DNA from 3 places in the Pantoea sp. X-Soil-YNGN-844 genome. Region 2 is predicted to be linked to each of the others. Evidence: predicted binding sites of a transcription regulator. Region 2 holds the regulator's gene; each other region holds the start of a gene.
The links. Region 2 encodes LexA, which represses DNA repair genes until DNA is damaged. Its sites were predicted from a motif close to TNCTGTATGTACATACAGNA; they were not measured.
Positions count from the first base shown of each region.

Region 1: a site for LexA is predicted at 1,224-1,243, ahead of dinB (DNA polymerase IV). Genes of this name have one in related genera too.
Region 3: a site for LexA is predicted at 850-869, ahead of dinG (ATP-dependent DNA helicase DinG). Genes of this name have one in related genera too.

Region 1 covers NZ_AP036007.1:891,200-893,402, forward strand. The annotation lists gene AC6I8C_RS03920 (class II glutamine amidotransferase) at 1-296, shown strand, start outside; gene dpaA (peptidoglycan meso-diaminopimelic acid protein amidase) at 267-1,010, opposite strand; gene dinB (DNA polymerase IV) at 1,255-2,203, shown strand, end outside.
Region 2 covers NZ_AP036007.1:319,736-321,938, reverse strand. The annotation lists gene dinF (MATE family efflux transporter DinF) at 1-1,012, opposite strand, end outside; gene lexA (transcriptional repressor LexA) at 1,112-1,726, opposite strand; gene AC6I8C_RS01360 (diacylglycerol kinase) at 1,832-2,200, opposite strand.
Region 3 covers NZ_AP036007.1:1,266,681-1,268,883, reverse strand. The annotation lists gene dinG (ATP-dependent DNA helicase DinG) at 1-822, opposite strand, end outside; gene AC6I8C_RS05780 (GNAT family N-acetyltransferase) at 946-1,464, opposite strand; gene AC6I8C_RS05775 (helix-turn-helix domain-containing protein) at 1,461-2,024, opposite strand; gene AC6I8C_RS05770 (MerR family transcriptional regulator) at 2,174-2,203, shown strand, end outside.

The sequences.
Region 1 (2,203 bases), 570 kb from region 2:
TTATCGGAGAGCTGGCGGGTTCGTTGCGGCAGAAGGGCGTGTTTAACATGCTGCTGTCAGATGGCCGCTATCTGATGGCCTTCTGCTCCACCAACCTGTTCTGGATCACCCGCCGGGCACCGTTTGGCCGGGCGCAGTTACTGGATCAGGATGTAGAGGTTGATTTCCAGCAGCACACCACGCCGCATGACGTGGTGACGGTGATTGCTACGCAGCCACTGACGGCCAATGAAACCTGGCAGCGGATTGCGCCAGGTGAATGGGCATTATTCTGCCTTGGAGAGCGCCAGGAATGAACGGGAAGCGGCTTCGGGACTGGCTAACACCGGTGCCGGGCTGCTGTTCATCACATATTTCCCGCTGGCGACGTTGACCATCGGCGGCTGGTGATATTTCGCAAAGTACGCATAGCCCGGCTGCAACTGCTGCCAGAAACTGGCGTCGCTGGAGTAGCGGTGACGCTGCATATTGCTGTCGGTCATGCGGAACGGATAGATGCTGATGCCAACATCCTGCTGACCGTTACGCAGCGCGGCATTCACATAGGTAAAAATCTCATCCATATAGGCGTTAGTCATGGCATAGCAGCCAATCGACTTACAGTCGCCATGAATCATCAGGTAGTTGCCGCTGTAGCCCTGATTACGATCGTACTGATTCGGGAAGCCGATGTTGATCGCGCGATAAAAGCGGCTATCCGGCTTCAGCTGATTCAGCTTCACGTTGTAAAAACCTTCCGGGCTTTTGAAATCGCCTTCACGACGTTTCGGGCCGAGGCCACCAGAAAAGTTACAGATGCGATAGGTATCCAGCAGGCGGAATTCGTTACCGATTTTGCCGTAGAGTTCGAGCGTGCGTTCTTCCTTGAAGATCTGGATATAGACCGGGGTGCCGAGTAACTGCTTCTTTAATTCTTTGCTGACCGGTGCCGTTGAGACGGGTTCGGGTGTCATTGCCATGCTGAGGGCTGGCAGTAAAATCATCGCAAACAGGAGTGCGATTTTGCCCATGCTGTGTGTACCTTGAGGTGAAGAGAACATGACGCAAAATGTGCGTCTCTGTTTGCATTATCGGAACTGTCCGCTACCGCAGCGCAACATTAAACATTGTCTGTTTTTTTAGCAAGACGCCGACAGCCAGATTCGCGATTTACTGAAAAATATTCGGCCAGAAATTTGTAAACTTTAATTGTGGGCCCGACAAATATTGCAGTTACCCCTGCCAACTGTATACTTATCCAGTGCCGGAGGGGGTATGCGTAAAATCATTCATGTCGATATGGACTGCTTCTATGCCGCGGTGGAGATGCGTGATAATCCCCAGCTGCGCGACATCCCGATCGCCATTGGTGGCAGCCGCGAGCGTCGCGGCGTGATCAGCACCGCTAACTATCCGGCGCGTAAATTTGGCGTGCGCAGCGCGATGCCAACCGGCATGGCCCTCAAGTTATGCCCGCATCTGCGCCTGCTGCCAGGCCGTTTCGACGCCTACAAAGAAGCCTCCGCACAGATTCGCGACATCTTTACCCGCTACACACCGCTGATTGAACCGCTCTCCCTTGATGAAGCCTATCTGGATGTCACCGACAGTCCGCACTGTCACGGCTCCGCCACGCTGATGGCACAGGAAATCCGTGCGACCATCTTCCGTGAAACCGGGCTTACCGCGTCAGCGGGTATCGCGCCGATTAAATTTCTGGCGAAGATCGCCTCTGACCTCAATAAGCCGGACGGCCAGTTCGTGATTACCCCGCCGGAGATGTCCGGTTTTCTGCTGACCCTGCCGCTGGCGAAGATCCCTGGCGTCGGCAAGGTCTCGGCCAAAAAGCTGGAAGAGATGGGGCTGGTAACCTGTGGCGACGTGCAGAAGGCGGACTTAGCGCTGCTGCTGAAGCGCTTTGGAAAGTTTGGCCGGGTGCTGTGGGAACGCAGCAACGGCATTGATGACCGTGAGGTGATCGTCGAGCGCGAGCGTAAATCGCTGGGGGTGGAACGCACGCTGGCGGAAGATATCAGTGACTGGGACGCCTGCCTGGAGATTATCGACTTTCTCTATGCTGAACTGGATCGCCGGCTGACGCAGATTCGACCGGACAAGCAGGTGGCGCGGCAGGGCGTGAAACTGAAGTTCAGCGATTTTCAGCAGACGACCCAGGAGCATATCTGGCCGGTACTGAATAAAGAGGACATGATTGCCATCGCCC
Region 2 (2,203 bases):
TAACAATCTGCGGGCCAGCAATGGCATAGATCAGCGAGAAGAACAGCGCCACCACCACCGCCTGCCGACAGGCAGAGTGCCAGACGCGCCGCAGTTTGCCGCCATCTTTTGCACCATGCGCCTCGCCGGCAAACGCTTCAACCGCGTAGGCGAAGCCATCCAGCGCATAGGCCGTGAACGTGATGAACATCAGCAATACCGCGTTAACTGCCACCACATCCGGGCCCAGCCGCGCGCCCAGCACGGTCAGCGAGGCGAAACAGAGTTGCAGCATCAGTGAGCGCAGCATGATATCCCGGTTCAGCCGCAGCAGCCGGCCGCTGTCACCGCGCCAGCTCTGCTTCAGCAGGCTCAGGGGAATACCACGCAGCTTCAGGACCCGCCAGACCATGATGCTGCCGACACCCAGCGTAATGTACTCCGCCAGCGCCGTGGCGGTTGCCGCACCCGCGACACCCCAGTGCAGGCCTATGACCAGCCAGAGATCGAGTACGATATTAACCACATTGCCCACCACCAGCAGGATCACCGGCGCGCGCGCATACTGCACGCCCAGCAGCCAGCCCAGAATGACCAGATTTGCCAGCGTAGCAGGCGCACTGAGCCAGCGAATCTGAATAAACAGCGCCGCCTGTTCCAGTACCGCGGGATTACCGCCAACCAGATGGGTCGCCAGCTGAATAATCGGATAACGTAAAGCGATGAACAGTACACCTGCCAGCAGCGCAATGATCAGCGGCTGCGTCAGTGCGCGTGCCAGCGCGGTTTTATCGTCCGCACCAAACGCCTGCGCCGTAAGGCCAGTCGTACTCATTCTAAGGAAAAGCAGCAGCATAAAGAGGAAGCTGGTCACCGTGGTCCCGACCGCAACCCCGCCAAGATAGACAGGGCTGTCGAGATGACCAATAACTGCAGTATCGACCACTCCCAGTAAGGGAACGGTGATATTTGAAAGGATCATCGGCAGCGCAAGCCGCCAGAGATTTTTATCGGTTGCCGTGATAAAGCGCATTCGCCGTTCCGTGCTCGGTGTCGCTGCGCAAAACAGTCAGCGACAAAATTAGGGCAGACAGAATAGCATCAGAAAAGGCGAATGCACGCAGGCCTAAAATCAGAGCCACTCGCCGTTGCGCACCACGCCAACCGCCAAACCTTCAATGGTCAGGGACTGTGCACGGGTATCGACAACAATCGGGTCAAAATCACTGTTTTCAGGCAGCAGATGCACGATAGCACCCTGCTTTTTCCAGCGCTTAACGGTGACTTCATCATCGATGCGGGCAACGACAACCTGGCCGTTGCGCACATCCTGGGTTTTATGTACCGCGAGCAGGTCGCCATCCATAATCCCGATATCTTTCATCGACATTCCGCTGACGCGCAGCAGGAAGTCGGCAGACGGCTTAAACAGGCCCGGATCGACCTTGTAGTGGGTTTCGATATGTTCCTGCGCCATGATCGGCTCACCGGCAGCAACCCGGCCAATCAACGGTATGCCTTCTGAGGCTTCTTCTTCCATTAACAGACGAATGCCGCGCGATGCACCCGAAACGATCTCAATGACACCTTTACGCGCCAGCGCTTTCAGGTGCTCTTCTGCCGCATTCGGTGAGCGGAAGCCCAGTTGTGCAGCAATCTCTGCGCGCGTAGGCGGCATGCCTGTTGAAGAAATATGGTCGCGAATCAGGTCATAGACCTGCTGCTGCCTGCTGGTTAATGCTTTCATCCCGCCCCCTGGTTGTTTATACAGTCGCTGTGAGTATATACAGGTATTGGCGAAATGGAAACCGATTGTCAGGCAAAACGCGGCTTCCGGCGCGATATGGAACGCTTATCGCAAATGTGTCCAGAGCAGCGCGATCCAGACAAACAGTGCCAGTAAGATGCTGATCAGTACCGCCGCAGAGCCCATATCTTTGGCCCGGCCCGCCAGCGGATGATGCTCCTGACCGATGCGGTCAACGACCGCTTCAATGGCGCTATTAAGGATTTCAACAATGACGACCAGCACCACTGCCCCGATCATCAGGATGCGTGAGACCACATCGACATCCAGCCAGCAGGCGATAATAATGGCGACCAGCGCAGCCAGGGCTTCCTGACGAAACGCCGCTTCATGTTGCCAGGCGGCACGCAGTCCCTGCCAGGAGTAACCTGCGGCTTTAACTATTCTGATAAGTCCGGTGGCATTATTTGCCATGAT
Region 3 (2,203 bases), 950 kb from region 2:
GCTGCTCCAGCCCGGCGTGATGTCGGCGCTCATCTCCAGCGCATCGCGGGCCACTTCAGGCAGATGATGTCCTTCATCCAGTACCAGCATCAGGTTTTTAGCGGGCGGCAGCACCGACTCATTCTCCATCGCGGCCATCACCAGCGCATGGTTCGCCACCACCACATCGACCTGCTCGATTTCGCGCCGCGCCACAAAGAACGGACATTCACGATACCAGTGGCAGTGCGAACCCAGACAGCTCGCTTTATCAGTAGAGAGGCGTTGCCACAGGCTGTCGCTGACGTTCTCCTCGCTGTGATCGCGCAGACCATCCCACTGGTAGCGATCCAGCGATTTCTGCAAGCGGCCACACTGCGTCTGTTCTTCTTTGGTGCTGCTGACGGCGTCATCGTCCAGATAAAGCAGCAGATCGCCCTGCTGCTGGTCGTCATCGGCCGCCATCGCCGCCAGATTGCGCGGACAGACATAGCGCCCGCGACCAAAGGCGGCGGTGAAAGTGAGGTCGGGGATAATTTTCTTCAGCAGCGGCAGATCTTTGGTGAAGATTTGATCCTGCAGCGCCACGTTGGCGGTGCTGATTACCAGCTGCTTTTCCTGAGCGCGGCTGGCTGCGATGCCCGGAATCAGATAAGAGAGGGTTTTGCCCACGCCGGTCGGCGCTTCGACCGCCAGATGACGCGCGTCGTCGCCCGCCAGGCATTTCGCTACTTCAGCGATCATCTGGCGCTGCGGCGCTCGCGGAATAAAATCAGGCACCTGCTGCTGAAGCGCTTTATACCACTGCGCTATCTGGCTTTTTACTGCGGCTGTCAGGGCCATGATTTGCATTACCACACCGAAAAAATGGCCTGTATTTTTACACAGTATCCTGGCGACGTCAGCTTTCGCGCCGAATTTTTCGTGCGCCGTCGTAAAATTCAGCGATTGTCCGACGGCGGTGTTTTACGCCAGCACTTTATACATATAGGTAGTGGCATCCAGCACGCCTGCGGTGGACTCGGCATAACAGGGAATGGACCCCGCCACCTGCCAGCCCAGAGAACGGTAGAGGTCGCTCGCGACATCGCCGCTGCGCGTATCCAGCACCAGCAGGGTTTTGCCCTGCGCGCGTGCCCGATGCTCGGCACGCTGCATCAGGTCACGGGCGATACCCTGACGACGCGCCTGCGGATGCACCAGCAGCTTGCTAATCTCTGCGCGGTGGCGGCCATTAGGCATGGCGCTGCGGCTGATAATGACCGTCGCTACGATGCGACCATGCTGACACGCAACCAGTAATTCGCTGTCACCGCTGGTGATGCTGGCGATCCGCTGCTGCCAGAAGCGCGTCATCACCTCATCGTCTTCGGCATCAATAAAGCCGACGCTGGCACCGTCTGCCACGCAGCCCTGCAAAACGTCTGTCAGTTCGCCAAGATGCTGTTGCGCCTGGGTCGCGCTGAGAATTGTATAATCCGTCATGGTTTTGCCACCACCAGTACGTAACGCGCGCCGTCGGTCAGGTGCGCCTCAAAAGCCGATTTTCCGATCAGATGAAACCGCAGGCAGTCGCCGGGCTGTAGCGTCCACGCCTGAGACCCCATCGTGACGGTGAGACCACCCTCGCGCAGCCAGATATGCTGTTCAAGCCCCTGGATGGGCGGCGCGTCATAATCGATACGCGCACCCGGCCGTAACTTGCCCTCTACGAGTTCGCATCTAAAATGAAGGGCAGGTGGTGAAATATTCCGGCGAATAAAGCCGCTGGCGTCATCCTGCCACACTGGCTGTTGCTCATTTCTGACCAGCAGCCTGGACTCTTCTTCCACTTCGCTGAGCAGGCGCGACATTGTTAAGCCGTAGGCGACACACAAACGATTAAGCAGTGCAGCCGTGGGACTGGTCTCGCTTCGCTCAATGCGCGATAATGTCGCGCGGCTGATGCCGGTAGCGACAGACAGTTCATCAAGAGACCAGCCGCGTTGCAGGCGTAATTCCGCCAGCCGCACCGCCAGTCGTTGCTCCGTATTCAGCTCCGGCATGGTGTTTTCTCATTTTTGGGAATAGTTCTCTTATCTGAGATATAGCCTGGAAAAGCCGTATCAGTCAAGTTGTACATTGAGAAATGTATTGTACAACTTAATTTGCTTCGTTATGGTAATCGCACTCAGACCAATCGAAAGAGGAATTTATGACCTTATACAGTATCGGTGACGTCGCC